One region of the Enterococcus massiliensis genome, then DNA from elsewhere that is predicted to be linked to it. Evidence: a T-box and tRNA genes for the amino acid it is inferred to sense, from the RefSeq annotation. Region 1 holds a T-box; the other holds one or more tRNA genes.
What was found. The T-box of region 1 lies ahead of serS (serine--tRNA ligase). A T-box ahead of a tRNA ligase gene usually reads a tRNA of that ligase, here a tRNA-Ser.
Positions count from the first base shown of each region.

Region 2: it has a tRNA-Ser gene. The T-box ahead of serS (serine--tRNA ligase) is inferred to sense a tRNA for this amino acid. The anticodon was not compared.

Region 1 covers NZ_CVRN01000007.1:516,968-524,835, forward strand. Annotated here, with positions in the region: gene guaB (IMP dehydrogenase) at 1-479, shown strand, start outside; gene BN1875_RS09745 (MFS transporter) at 578-1,786, opposite strand; gene BN1875_RS09750 (hypothetical protein) at 1,823-2,146, opposite strand; gene BN1875_RS09755 (Crp/Fnr family transcriptional regulator) at 2,384-3,043, shown strand; gene BN1875_RS09760 (polysaccharide deacetylase family protein) at 3,108-4,568, opposite strand; gene serS (serine--tRNA ligase) at 4,681-5,952, opposite strand; T-box leader at 6,004-6,199, opposite strand; gene BN1875_RS09770 (sensor histidine kinase) at 6,248-7,423, opposite strand; gene BN1875_RS09775 (response regulator transcription factor CroR) at 7,413-7,868, opposite strand, start outside.
Region 2 covers NZ_CVRN01000006.1:482,699-490,566, reverse strand. Annotated here, with positions in the region: gene BN1875_RS07190 (multidrug efflux MFS transporter) at 1-637, opposite strand, end outside; gene BN1875_RS07185 (NCS2 family permease) at 783-2,219, opposite strand; gene BN1875_RS07180 (Cof-type HAD-IIB family hydrolase) at 2,582-3,385, shown strand; gene BN1875_RS13890 (hypothetical protein) at 3,570-3,695, shown strand; tRNA gene BN1875_RS07175 (tRNA-Ser) at 3,975-4,062, shown strand; gene BN1875_RS07170 (TetR/AcrR family transcriptional regulator) at 4,300-4,872, opposite strand; gene BN1875_RS07165 (DUF1576 domain-containing protein) at 5,124-6,446, shown strand; gene BN1875_RS07160 (hypothetical protein) at 6,415-6,753, shown strand; gene BN1875_RS07155 (threonine/serine exporter family protein) at 6,791-7,546, shown strand; gene BN1875_RS07150 (threonine/serine exporter family protein) at 7,547-7,868, shown strand, end outside.

The DNA.
Region 1 (7,868 bases):
ATGGCAAATCAATCATCGCAGACGGCGGAATCAAGTATTCCGGTGATATTGTCAAAGCTTTGGCAGCCGGTGGACATGCAGTTATGTTAGGCAGTATGTTGGCAGGAACAGACGAATCCCCGGGTGAATTTGAAATCTATCAAGGTCGTCGTTTTAAAACATACCGAGGAATGGGTTCGTTAGGCGCAATGGAAAAAGGCTCCAGCGACCGTTATTTCCAAGGAGGCGTTAACGAAGCCAATAAATTGGTCCCAGAAGGAATTGAAGGACGAGTTGCCTATAAAGGCAGTGTCTCAGACATCATTTTCCAAATGACCGGTGGGTTGAAATCCGGTATGGGTTATGTGGGTGCAGCCAATTTGGAGCAATTGCGGGAAAATGCACAATTTATCCAAATGAGCGGCAACGGCTTGAAGGAATCCCATCCTCATGACGTACAAATCACCAAAGAAGCACCAAACTATTCCGTTGAATCTTAAAAACTGAGAATCTAACAAAACCCCCGCAGCAGTTGCTGTGGGGGTTTTTTGATGGTACAAATCAATTTTCGATAAAAAGGAAAGAAGTTTCCGTCTAATTATTCAGCGACAGACTCCGATACGGCTTCGCTTTTTTCTTTGGTGCTGACGGTTTTTTTATAAAAAATAGCATATAAAACCGTGCAAAGAATTGGAATGATCGCTGAAAATAGATACAATCCGGAAAATGATAGGAAGCTGCGTAATTCACCCATAAGGTAAGGACCAACACCTAAGCCCAGATCCAAACCGATGAAATACGTGGAAAGAGCGATCCCAATCCGATGGCTGTTGACCTTTTTCAAACAAATCGCTTGTCCATTTGACATGAAAGTACCGTAACCTAAACCGATAAAGGCACCAGCCAGCAGTAGCATCCAGCTAGCAGAAGTAAAGCTCAACACGATCAACCCTAAAGATAAAAAGAGATAGCTGGGATACATGACATAATTTTCTCCCTTGGCATCAAAAATTCTGCCGGACAATGGTCTGGTAAAGGTAATGACTGTAGCATAGACCACGAAGAAGAAGGAGCTGGCTGTTACTAAATGGATGACTTGTGCGTAGGAAGAAAGAAAAGCCAACACACTTGAATAAGCCAAGCCAATCAAAAAGGCGATAAAGGAAATAAACAAGACCTTGTATTCGATAAAGCTGTCTAAAGACCATTTATTCAATAATGCCCGATGTTCTTCAGATAAGGTAATATTTTTTACCGGCATCATGAAACAACCAATGGTGGTAAATAAGATCAAAAGAACGGAGAAAAGAATAATGAAATAAAAATTGGTGGTATTCAGCAAAACCATACCAAGGAAAGGTCCGATGGCTGCTGCTAAACTGGTACTTAATCCGTAATAGTTGATGCCTTCGCCGTTTTTGGATTCTGGGATATAGGCGGTAACAATCGCATTCGTTGCAGTGGATACCGTTCCATAAGCAAATCCGTTTAAGAAACGTACCAGATACAAAATAGCAATGGTTGGCATATAAAAATAAGCAAGGGTGGTCAGCAGGTAAAATACCGCACCAAAACGCAAGACGGCTTTACGACCGAATAATTCCAGTTTCTTCCCAACATAAAGCCGGGCAAGCAAAGTGCCGATAATGTAAATCCCAGAAGCAAGTCCGGCTTGTCCGGGGGTAGCTCCAAGATGATCTTGTGCGATAACGGCGATGATGACCATCAAAAGATAATAAACCAAAAAGACGATAAAATTGATAACAGTGATACTAATAAATCCTTTATTAAATAATTTTTCTTCCATTACGGATCATTCACTCCAATAAGTTTTAGTTTCTTGTTAAAAGGCTGGGTGCAGACGCATATCAAAATCGACCGTTGCAGTTTCTTCCTGACAAACGTTTTTCAGTTGTTGGATTTTTTGTTCCACATCGGCATAGTTTGAAGGGTAGCGATCCACCAGCTGACGAATAAACAAATCCCGAGTTTCCATGAAGCGTGCCAAGATTTCTCGCTGTTCTTTCTCCTCTGTTAGGGGTTGTGTTCGCAAAAGCAAATATTCTTGGTAGGCATCGTTGAGGAAAACCAACGCAGCTTCCCGGTCAAAACGTGCCCGGTAGGCAGCTTCTAGCCGGTCAATTAATAATTCTGTCCATTGTTCCATAGTAAAAACCTCTTTTCTTTTTTCTTTACGAGTGTCACTATACCAAGACAGAAACCAAAAAAAATGCGACTTTGCTGTTTTTTTTCGGTAATGACAAAAGGAAGAAACCTAAATCAACAACATTTGTTACTATTTTTTGTAAATTTTCAGAAATAATTATTAGTGTATCTTATGAGTACATCTGTTATTATAGGTTGAGAAAAAGTTGTTTATTAGAAAAAGGGAGTGCACCAAAAAATGGATAGTAAGGTCTTAAGTGACTATCTGAATGAACACTCATTTCCGATCATTGTGAAGGAAAAGAAGAAATATCTGATTTATGAAGGATTACAGGACAAGCATGTCTATATTTTGAAGAGCGGGGTAATCAAGACCAGCGTGATCTCAAAGGATGGACGGGAATTCAACATTGAATACATCAACGGCCTTGAAATCGTCTCCTTGTTAAAAGACGAGTATTCCCAATTTATCGATGCCCCCTTCAATATTCGGGTGGAATCAGAAAAAGCCGAGCTTTATCGCATCGACCGGGTGGAATTTTGGAAACACATCAACAGTAATCTGGAGCTGCAAAATTACGTTAAAGATTATTACCGGCTGCGTTTGCTCCATTCTATGAAAAAAATGCAGCAGATGCTGATGAACGGCAAATTTGGGGCAGTCTGCGCACAGATCTATGAACTCTACGATATGTTCGGCGTTGATGTGGAGGGAAAAGGAATTTTGATCGATTTTGTCGTCACCAATGAGGAAATCGCTCGTTTTTGCGGTATCGCAGCGGCCAGCTCTGTCAATCGAATGATGCAGCAATTAAAAGAAATGGGTGCCATCGCAGTAAAAAATCGGCGTATCTGGATCAAGAATCTGGAGATTATCAAAGAAAACATTATTTTTTAACAACTTCAGCAATTATTCAAAAAAGGCTAAGGGCTGCGGAATTTCCGCAACTCTTAGCCTTTTCTTATTCAACATAACGTTCGTCTGTCATACCGAAGTATTGATGGAGAGGTTTTTGTTTGCCCGCCAATAAAGTATCGATAGTGACAAATTCATACCCCTGTGCTTGCAGGGTATCGATGATGCCGGGAACTGCCGCAATCGTTTCAGAGTGGATATCATGCATCAGGATCATGGCCCCGTTATAGGCACTGCCTGTCACCCGTGGCGTAATGATCGCTGCGTTTTTGGATTTCCAGTCTTCAGAATCAATATCCCATTGAATGATCGGCTTGCCGATCGTTTTTGCGGTTGCTCCATCAATTGCGCCATAAGGAGGGCGAATATTTCGTGGCAATATTCCGCTGGCTTCAAAAATCGCCTTGTCGGTCTTGCGAACTTCTTCTTGGACCTGTTTGGCATTTAAAGTCGTCAACTGAGGATGGGAATAGGAATGACTGGCAACTTCATGGCCTTCCTCGTGGACACGTTTTACCAATTCTTGATTGGCAGACACATTTTCACCCAGCATGAAGAAGGTCGCCTTAGCATTTTTTTCCTTCAGAATATCTAATAATTTTGGTGTCGTCACACCATTTGGCCCGTCATCAAATGTCAGTGCAATATATTTTTTCTTTGGATCGATGACCGGCAAGGCATCTTTCACTGTTGCCGGATCCACCAGCTGCGTATTGACATAAGCTGCAATATCTTTGTAAGCCAAGGTGATGGTCGATGTTCCCGTGTCATTTTTTGGCAAGGAGATCGTCAGATTTTCTGGTGTATAAGTGATCTCATTATCAAAACTGATCCGAGGCATAGTCAAAACCTTGTCGATCATTCCTTTTTCCTTTGAAGCATCCAGAATTTTTTGTTGGATCACTTGCTGAATACCCAAAAGATCTGCTTCGGAAGGGATAACATCTTTGATGGCAACCGCCTTACCGGTTTTTTGTGAGACATAAACTGGGGCTTCGCTAAGACCTTTGGCTTGTTTAAAGGTATTTTCTTTTTCGTTCCACCGATAATGCTCCGCCACTAATTGGTAGGTATCCAATTGATCGGTCACATGCTTGACAGCAACTTTGCTGACAAGAACCGCCATTTCATCTGCTTTGACCTGTTTTTTGATTTGATTGGCAAGTGCGGTTAATTTTTTATCTGCATCAGGAATCGGACTGTCATTTTGTGGGGTGTAGATCACCAATTTGACCTGTTCGTTTCCTTTAACGGTTTTCTTATTCGCTAATCCGCTTTGATCCCGTTCTTCTTGAATATCTGCCAACAAGCTTTTGGCGCTGTCGGTAAAGTGTTCCATCGCCTGGGCTTGATGCTGCTTCATTGAAAAAATCGAATAGCCGCCAACAAGGACGAGAGCTACAAATAAAATACTGATAATCGTAAAAATATTTTTTCCAGTGTTACTTTTTTTCGGCTGTTGGCTATGGCGCTGGCTACGGGTCGAATAGTGCTGATTTTCACTCATTTAGAGACCTCCGTAAAACAATAGAAATTATTAACTGTAACGGCATTGTAACATCTTTGTAACATTCCTTCAAGCCCAAGAGACAAACAAAAAATTAAATTAACGATCGTTATTATTTGATGACCGTGACGCCGCCCATGTAAGGAACTAAAACATCCGGTACCGTGACGCTGCCATCTGCATTTTGGTAGTTTTCCAACACAGCTGCCACTGTCCGACCAACGGCTAATCCAGAGCCATTCAAGGTATGGGCGTAATGAATTTTTCCATCAGCATCCCGGTAACGGATCATGGCGCGTCGTGCTTGGAAGTCTTCACAGTTAGAACAAGAGCTGATTTCCCGATAGGTGTCTTGCGCAGGAATCCAGACTTCAAGATCGTAGGTTTTTGCGGCAGAAAAGCCCATGTCTCCGGTTGAAAGAGCGACAACCCGATAAGGCAAATGTAATTTTTGCAAAATGTCTTCAGCATTGTTGGTCATTTTTTCTAATTCTTCATAAGAATGGTCTTCATCACTGAATTTGACCATTTCTACTTTGTTGAATTGATGCAAACGAATCAGACCACGGGTATCCCGACCGGCACTACCGGCTTCTGAACGGAAAGAAGGGCTCAAGGCGGTCACAGAGATTGGCAGCTCTTTGCCATCTAAAATTTCACCGTTGTAAAAGTTTGTCAAAGGAACTTCCGCCGTAGGGATCAATGTCAAATCTGAATTTTCTAATTGAAAGACATCTTCTTTGAATTTTGGAAATTGTCCTGTCCCAAACATAGCATTGCTGTTAACGATGTATGGTGTCATCATTTCAGTGTAGCCGTGTTCGTAGATGTGTTGATCCAGCATAAAGTTGTATAAAGCACGTTCTAGACGTGCACCAAGACCGCGGTAATAAACGAAACGACTGCCGGAAACCTTTGCTCCCCGTTCAAAATCGAGAATACCTAATTTTTCTGCGATATCCCAGTGTGGTTTTGGTTCAAAATCAAAGGTTCGGGGTGTTTCCCAGCGGCGGACTTCCACGTTGTCCTCTTCGTCTGCCCCAACAGGTACAGAATCAGCCGGCAAATTTGGCAAAGTGGTCGTGATCGTTCGCAGTTCTTCATCAATTGCGGCGATTTCCTCGTCGAAGGCTTTGATTTTCGTCCCGACTTCCTTCATTTCAGTGATTTTATCTGCTGCATCTTGCTTCGTCCGTTTCAATTGTGCGATTTCTGCAGAAACGTCATTGCGGTATTTTTTTAAATCTTCCGATTGAACCAGCAATTGACGGCGTTTTTCATCCAATGTCAAAAAGCGGGTCAAAATTTCTGCCGGTACGCCTCGTGTACTTAATTTCGTTTTTACCTCTTCAAAATTTTGCCGAATCATTTTTACATCTAACATTTTCGTTCCCCCTATAAATTATAAATAAAAAAAACTCCGCCCCAAAGCTATGCTTGGGACGAAGTAACGATCGCGTTGCCACCCAAGTTCAACATTTCTGTTGCCCTTGAAGACTTGTAACATAAGTCAAACGTTCCTTCTTTCGAAAGACCCATTGAGAAGTGGATTCCAAATCGCCCCTTACTGATTTGCACTACCCATCAGCTCTCTGAAAAAAAGAAGATTTGTACTAGGTTCTCTGTATTTTAGCTCTTTTGTTTGTACTAAGAATAACGAAAAAAATCTCCTTCGTCAACTATTCCTTTTTTGCCATTGCGCTATTGCGCTTGATAGGTAGATGGATGATAAAGGAAGTCCACTGGGGCGTAGATTTTGCATAGATATAGCCGCCGTGCAAGGCGACAATACTTTGGGAGATCGCCAGCCCTAAACCGGTGCCGCCAGTTTCCTGATTGCGGGATTCCTCCACCCGATAGAATCGGTCAAACAACGAATCCAGCGCATATTTCGGAATCATTTCCCCATTGTTTTTAACCACCAGCACAGCTTCTGTTCCGGCTTTTTCCACTTCAATGATGATTTGTGTGGCACCTTTGCCGTATTTCAGGGCATTGGTCAGTAAATTGTTAAAGACCCGCACCAGTTTTTCCGTATCACCATCCATGATCAATTGCGGAGCATCAGCCACCGTCTGAATCTGCACACCTTTTTTACTGGCTTCCAGTTCAAAATCCACAGCAAGTTGTTCCACCAGTTGAACCATATCAAAACTGGTCATGTTGATAGGGACACTTGGTTGCCGAACCTTCGTGTATTCAAAAAGATCCTCCACCAGCGACTTCATTTGCTTGGCTTTGACGTAAGCGGTGTGGGTATATTTCAGCAAATCTTCTTCTGAATGATACTGCCGATCCTCGATCAGCCCCAAATATCCGATGATCGAAGTCAAAGGGGTACGAATATCATGACTGACATTTGTAATCAACTCATCCTTAGATTTTTCGATTCGCCGCTCATCTTCGATTGCAGCCACCGTACTGTCTACCAGCCCATTGATACTGGAAACAACCCGATTCAAGTCTCCCCGTAGTTCAAAGGGAATGCGGTGATCGTAATTGCCGTTAGCGATGTAGTGCAGCTCGCTGATAATATGCCGCAGCTGCATTTGCCGATACCGGCGAATCAATCGCCAATACAAAACCGCCACATCAAGAATCAGAAAAAGCGGCAAAATAAAATTGCGGCCATTCCAAAAAATGTCAGAATCCAAGCGGCTGGCAAAAATATTTTTTGAATCCCAAATAGCATCTGTCAATGAAGGGGAGCTGTTGATGACAGAAGAGAGTACCACCAAAACGGCGACATTTAATAGTAACAATAAAATAATCGTTACGATTCCTTCTGCAAATAACTCGCTGATTTCCTTTGAGGTCAACGTGATATGTTTCTTTTTTTCGGTTTTATTTTGCATCTATCTTGTAGCCGACCCCCCACACAGTTTGAATGACCTTTTCGCCATCCGTCGCTTCCTCGATTTTATCTCGCAAATGACTGACGTGTACCATGACGGTTTTGGCAGAAACCACACTTTCTTGTTTCCAAACCCGTTCAAAAATTTCGTCGGCACTAAAGACCCGATTAGGATGAGAGGCTAGGAGATACAAAATGCCAAACTCCAACGCTGTCAGTTGGATCTCTTTACCCTCCACCGTTTTGACTTCGTGGGAATCTTTGTTGATAATCAGGGAGCTGACCTCCAATACATCTGGTTGTTCTGGTTTGACCTGCATGCTGGTTCGGCGCAACAAAGATTTGACTCTGGCCATTACCTCTAAAGGATTGAAGGGCTTCGTCACATAATCATCTGCTCCAGCCACCAAGCCTTTGATTTTATCCATGTCAGTAGTTTTGGCAGT
Region 2 (7,868 bases), on a different contig from region 1:
AAACTTGCACGTTGTCGACTCGATCAAAAATTTCTCTGACCGTCAGCATGCTATGTTTTTCAATCGGTACAAAGTTTTCTTTTACTAATAGTACCGTTAAAATCGTTGTAATCAACAAAACAACACCCGTAATAATAAAAACATTTTCCATCCCAAAACCTTGTGCCAACGCACCGCCCATTGATGGACCAATCAGATTTCCCGCAATCGCTCCTGTCGCCAAAGTTCCCAGTGCCCAGCCGCTTTTCTCTTTTGGTGCTTGTGATGCGATTAATGCTGTCGCATTTGGAATATAGCCGGATAAAATCCCCGTCATAAATCGCATAATCAGCAACCAGTACACATTTGGTACAAACGCTAACGATCCCATACTAAAGGTCATCCCTGCCGCTGCTCGAATCATCATCAGACGACGCCCTTTACGATCCGCTAAATTCCCCCAAATTGGTGCAACGATCGCAGATGCAAATGCAGTCACGGAGATTGCCAATCCGGAAAATAATTCTACTTGATTTTTTGGCGTGCCAAGTTGTTCAATATATAATGGAATAAATGGCATGACCAAACTGAAACTTGCCCCCGTGAAAAAACAGCCGATCCACGAGATCATCAAATTTCGTTTCCAATCTACTTTCATTACACTACCTTCTTTCCTACTAATCTATCTTATCCTATTTTTGAAAAGAGTGAAACTGCCAAACGCTAAATCTCGTCAAAAGCCAAAAAACAAGCGCAGAATTTCCATAAAGGAAAAATCCACGCTTGTAGAAATGGGCTATTTTTTATAAAATCGCAAGAATAATAAAATTAAGAATAAACAGGATGTCTACTACCCATAAAATTGGCGAGACTTCAGAAAATTTCCCTTTGATTACTTTTACAATCGTATAGAAAATGAAGCCTGCTGCAATCCCGTAAGAGATACTGTAACAAAGTCCCATGAAAATCGAAGCAAAGAAAGCAGGCACTGCATCCTCTAAATTGCTCCAATCAATATCTTTGAAGGAAGCCATCATCATCACACCAACTAAAATTAAAGCAGGTGCCGTTGCTTGTGCTGGTACAACTGAAACTAACGGCGAGAAGAAACTGCTGATTGCAAACAAGGCTGCCACGACAACCGAAGTCAGTCCAGTCCGTCCACCCGCACCAATTCCGGCGGCTGATTCCACATAGGTCGTTGTATTGGATGTTCCAAAAATCGCCCCAATGGATGTTGCAATCGCATCAGCAAACAATGCCCGATCCATTTTAGTATTCATTCCTTGACTGTCTTCCAATGCTGCTTCATCTGATTGAGAAAAGATTCCAGTCCGTCGACCAGTTCCGATAAATGTACCAATCGTATCGAAGGTATCGGATAAACTAAAAGCAATAATGGTCATCAATACTTGAGGAATTTTTGATGAATCGCTAAACAAAGATTGCATCCCTTCTGAACCAAAGGCCGCCCCAAACGTTGTGCCTAATTCTTTAATCGAGTTTCCTAATGAATTGGTTTGCCAATCAATTGCACTCAGATCGACAACACCCATAAAGATCCCGATTATTGTGGTTCCCACGATTCCGATCAAAATGCCGCCTCGCACGTTTTTTACAACTAAAATCGTTGTCAAAACCAATCCGATTACCGCTAAAATCACTGGTGCATTGTTGAAATTTGCCAATGCTGGAACAACGCCCCCGTTCATCGTTACATTAACGGCTTTTTTTCCTTCAACAGCACTGCTGGTAATAACTGCTGAATCAGCAGAAAAGCTCAAGAGATTGGCATTTTTTAAACCAACATAAGCAACGAAGATCCCAATTCCGCCGCCAATCGCATGTTGCATGCTTTCAGGAATCGCATGAATGATCAGTTTTCTGATTTTTGTTACAGTAATAAAAATATTAATAAGTCCACAAATGAAAACCATTGCTAATGCTTGTTGCCAACTATAACCTAACCCAAAGACTACAGTAAAAGTAAAGAAGGCATTCAGCCCCATACCGGGAGCTTGCGCGTAAGGTACGTTGGCAAAAAGTCCCATAACCAGTGTTCCAATAACGGAGGCAATGATGGTTGCCAAAAAGACAGCCTGAAAGGGCATTCCTGATGCCGATAAAATTGACGGATTAACGAAAAGAATGTAACTCATCGCAAAGAAGGTCGTCAGCCCTGCTACGATTTCAGTTGAAACAGTTGTGTTGTTTTCCTTTAATTTGAAAAACTTGTCCATGAAAATTTTTCCCCCACTCTATTTTTAGCGAATCAACAAAAAAGTTCGGAAATAACTTGCTGATTCTCTTAACAATTACAAATTATAGGAATCTCCCAGACTTTTTACAATGTTTTATTGATTTATTTCTTAACTTTTTTATAAAACGTTCGTGTTTTGCTCTTTAACTAAGAAAATCGTAAGTCTTAGCGCTTTTCTTTTACAAGATTTTGTCCTCTTCGGCAAATGTGATACACTTAAGCGACATATGGAAAAGAAATGGATTCTTCCCTCTTCTCAATTTTTTAGAAAAATAATAGGCAGGTCCCGTGAATTTTTCTTCCAGAAAAGTTCGTTTTCCAAAATGAATAAGGAGTGTTTATATGAATACAAAATTGATCGCTATCGATTTAGACGGTACGACATTAAACGGGGACTCACAAATTACCCCTCGAACCCAAGAGGTTTTGGCAAAAGCCACAAAAGCTGGTCACGTTGTCAGTATTGCCACTGGACGACCTTTCAGAATGAGCGAAGGTTTTTATAAACAGCTGGCTTTAAAAACACCCATGGTCAACTTCAATGGTGCATTGGTCCATTTGCCTTACCACCAATGGGCACAGGAATCAGAAACCTTGATCAACCGAGAGATTGTATTTGAGATTTTAGCGCAAAAACAACGCCTGAATTTAGACTTTGTAGCCGCTGAAAATCGTGATACGTTTTATATTGACGACTTGAATTTTTTCAGCCCTAAATTTTTCGCCTCTGCGAAGGCTACGGAAAATAATTTGCTGCAAAATTTGAAAACAAACCCAACCTCCATGCTGATTCAAACAAAAAATGAGTTTGCAGCTGAAGTGTCTCAAAAATTAAATGAGCAATTCGCAGATTTCGTGGACGTGCGTACATGGGGCGGGCCCAACGCAATTTTAGAAGTCGTGGCAAAAGGAATTCAAAAAGCTCATGGCGTATCGATTATCGCCAACTCCCTACATATCGACCGAAAAGACATCATTGCATTTGGGGATGAACACAATGACTTGGAAATGTTGGAATACGCCGGTTTAGGTGTGGCGATGGCAAATGGAACTACCGATGCCAAAGCTGCTGCAAATGATATTACAGAAAAAACCAATGATGAAGATGGGCTTGCTGAGTATTTAGAAACCCATTTAGCCATTTAATTCACGCGCCAAACAACTTTTGATTGTGTTTGATGACCGACCCACGGGAGTATACCTTCTGTGGGTCGGTTTTTTTCTTTTAGATATCTCGTATTTTTTTAGGAGCAAATAAATTTTTACTGAACTTAAGCTGCAGTTTAGGTTGACTTCATACAATCATCTCAACAAGAAAGGAATGATTCGTATGTTGCTCAATCTTTTACAAATTGGTTTTGCTTTAGGTTTATGTACATTTCTTCTGATTCGTTTTTTGAAAAAAGAAGAACCTCAGCCACTGGTGGATTCAGATGATCAGGAACACAATCTTTAAGCAAGACGTTTAGCTGATTCCCAAAGGTATGGGAACATGCTGTGGAGGAAGGTTGGTACTTCTCATCCGAAATTTTTGGGTATGCAGGTTCGATTCCTGCCTTCCACGTTTGACGAAAGATTTCGTCAAAACAATTGCAACGATAAATGTTGGCAATCTTTCCACCTCGAAACTTCGACGGCAATCACCTTCAGTTCCTCATTTGGATCGCTGAACAGTGATTGCCGTTGAAGTTTTTCTTGACAAAAGGCTGAAAATGTAGAAAATAAAGAAGGACCCGGAGAGTTGGCAGAGTGGTAATGCAACGGACTCGAAATCCGTCGAACCGGCTAATACCGGCGCGCAGGTTCAAATCCTGTACTCTCCTTCATTTAAAGTTAGAAATACTTATCCATCAAGGATTTCAAGTATTTCTAACTTCTTTTTTTATTTTTGACAAGGTTTTGACAAGGTTTCTAATGTTTAACAACTTTAGAGAAGGTATTTGGTGCTTTTCCCTCCCTTTTTTCATTAAAAATACATGGATCAAGTGGAAATCTCTGCAAATTAATTTTTCGTTCAAAAAAATAATCCACAACCTCTAATTGGAGATTGCGGATTATTTTTATTTGTCATACAAATGGCTGGGATTTTTGATTGTCAAAATGCTGTCGATGGATTGTTGGATCAATCGCGCAATTTGCTCTTCGGTTGGGTGAATGATGCCAGAAGACATCAATGAAGCGATTCCAGTAACGACAATCCATGTTCCGTCATGCAGGGCCTCGATATAGTCTTCGGACAAATCGGCGTATTCTGGATCTTTTTTCACCAAGTCTTTGAAGTATTCATAAGAGAATTTGTGCATTAATTGTCCGCCGCCGTATTCATCAACAAAGAGCGCTACATACAGATTGTGATTTTCCTGCGCAAATTTTACATAGTTGATTCCCAAATCCACCAGTTTATTCCCGGTATGCTCCACTGGAAATACATTTTCTTGCAAATCTTTCATCACGGTCTCAACCAGTGTATTTTTCAGGTCCTGCATGTTCTTGAATTCTAAGTAAATCGGCTGGGTTGAAATCCCCATTTTTTTGGCGATATTCCGAGCAGTAAACTTATTAAATCCTTCTTTAGAGATAACTTCATAGGCAGCTTTCAAAATATGTTCTTTGGTATATACTTTGCGTCGCATGAGAAAACTCCTTTCCTTTCCATAACAATAGTGTTTCTCTTCTCTATTTTATACAAAAATAATCGTTTTGGGAAATAATATACTCAAATTTACGTTATCTTTCTATTTAAAAAGAAAATGATAAACAACAAATGCTTTCTTTTAAGGACTGTAAGGTCAATGGCTTAGATATTTAAAAAAATGAAATTTAGCTAAGAATATTGACACATAGCAAAAAATCAAGTTATAGTAAAAGAAAAAGGGAGCAAACTATGGAAGAAAATAATGTCCTCGCTTTTCACCGGGTAAAAAAAACAGATCCGCTTCAAAAACAGAAATATTTTCTACTATTTGCTTTCAGCATATTGTTGATTCTCATCGGCCTTTCTCAAAATTCTTTTTATGCTATTCTTCAAGGGCTTTATCGCATCATGACCTCCCCTAGTAATCTAATTACAGATTATGTTGCATTGGGTAATCTTGGTAGCGCATTCGTAAATAGCGGTTTACTGACTTTTTTAAGTATCCTCTTATTGCGCCTTTATCGCGTTCAAATGAATGGCCCGCTAATCGCCGCTATTTTCACTGTTGCCGGTTATTCTTTCTTTGGAAAGAATCTCTACAACTCTATTCCGATTATTCTGGGCGTCCAGCTTTATGCCCGCTTTATGAAACGTCCGTATTCCCAATTTGCAATGATTAGCCTGTTCGGTAGTTCCCTTTCCCCGGTTGTCAGTTATGTGACGTTCGGGATGGATATTCCTTTGTGGCTGGGCTTTTTTCTCAGCTATCTTTCCGGTATCGCAATCGGTTTTGTTTTACCACCAATTGCTGCTCACATGTTGAATTTCCACCATGGATTTTCTCTTTACAATGTCGGCTTTAGTTCTGGTTTGATTGCCATGATTTTAACTGGAATTTTGCGGATGTTCAATTACATTATTAAGGAACGAACCATCATCGCAACGTCGGCTCATGATAAATTGTTGCTTTTTTTGCTGGGGCTCTTTTCCCTGTTTCTTTGCGTCGGCTGGCTTTGGAATCAGCGGACCTTTCATGGATTGCAAAAAATCTTTAAAACTAGTGGAAAACTGATTACTGATTTTGTTATGATAGCAGGTGTCGGAGCTACAGTCATTAACATGGCTTTGATGGGATTTATGCTGACTGGTTATTGTTTACTAATTCAAGCTCAGCTAAACGGACCAATCGTTGGGGCAATTTTATCTGCTGTCGGCTTTAGTGCATTTGGTAATCATTTAAAAAATAGTTTCCCTGTTTTATTGGGTGTCTATTTAGCGACGTTGATTGCACCTTTTCACGATGTTCAGCAAACAGCTGCTGTGGTGGCTGCCATTTTCGGTACCAGTTTGGCACCAATCAGCGGATACTACGGAAGTGTCTATGGCATTCTCGCAGGAATTTTACATATGTCTCTAGTCAACAACGTATCCTACCTTCACGGGGGCTTAAATCTCTACAACAACGGATTTTCCAGTGGTTTTGTTGCCGGATTTCTCGTGCCGTTGCTAGATAATTTTACAAAGATCGGAGAAAAAAATGATCGAACAAGAAATCTCAAAAAAGATCATTGATGAATTGCTTAATTTTTTTTATGGCAATGAGATTCAGGAAATTCGGATTGGAATTGAATTCACCGCAGAAGGCTTTTATATCGAAATTCAAGGAAAAACGCCGGAAGTGCCCGAAGATTTGAAAGACTTCACAGAAGCCTTGAACATTTCCCGTGATCTAAATTATGAAGAATACTCCCACGAATTACTTGGTGGCATCCATCCCGAAAAAGAGGATTTTCACTTGTTGGGGGCGTTGATCGATGATGTGGAAGTATTATACGACGCGCCAATTTTAGATGTTAAAATTTTTCGCAAAGCAATTTAGCCGATTTTGTTTTGCTTTTTAAGAAACGAGTGGAGAAATGGAAAAACAAGATTTGATTTTAGAAACCTGTCTGTTGGCTGGACGAATCATGATGGAAAATGGCTCAGAGGTTTATCGGGTTGAAGACACCATGAATCGAATTGCTGCCAACGCCGGCGAACCGAACAGTATCAGCTATGTGACTGCGACCGGGTTGTTTATGGGGCTGCGTAAAAGTCATTATGCGCAAGTAGAAGATGTTCATGATAGAACCATCAATTTAGAAAAAATTGTGGCAGTCAATCAGCTGTCCCGCAAATTTGCCGCTCAGGAAATTTCTTTGGAAGAATTGCATCAGGCTTTGTCGCTGGTGAATACCACAACACCTTTCTTTCCCTTTTACCTGCAGATTTTGAGTGCTGGACTAGTCAGTTGTCTATTGATGTACATCTTTGGCGGAGACTGGGCGGATTTTTTTGCGACTTTTTTTGTAGGAATGATTGGTTTCGTTACCAGTTATTATGTAAAAAAATGGTCGCAACTGCGCTTTTTCGATATGTATGCGGCAGCTTTTTTGATTGGTCTGTTGGCGATTGTCTGTGTAAGAATTGGGGTAGCGCAAAATGTCGACAATATTATCATCGGTGCAGTGATGCCACTGGTTCCCGGTGTTGCCATCACAAATTCTTTTCGAGACATTCTTGCAGGGGATCTAATCAGCGGAACCGCTCGTGGAATTGAAGCCCTGTTTACAGCAGCAGCGATTGCGGTAGGAATCGCAACGATCTTTTCAATTTTTGGAGGGGGAATTTAAATGGAAATACTCCTTCAATTTGTTTTCAGTTTTATCAGCACCGTCACGTTTGGCGTAATCACAAATAATCCCAGACGTTCCTTAGTTGCCTGTGGCTTCACGGGAGGACTTGGTTGGATGATCTTTTGGTTCCTCCGAGAAAATCATTGGGGTCTGGGAGTTGCCAATTTTTTAGCCGCCTTTGCGGTAGGTTGTGCCAGTATTTTTTTCTCCCGGAAGAAAAAAATGCCGATGATTATTTTTAATATTCCAAGCTTGGTTCCGCTCGTACCCGGTGGTCCGGCCTACAAAGCTGTGCGGGAATTTGTATTAGGAACTTCTT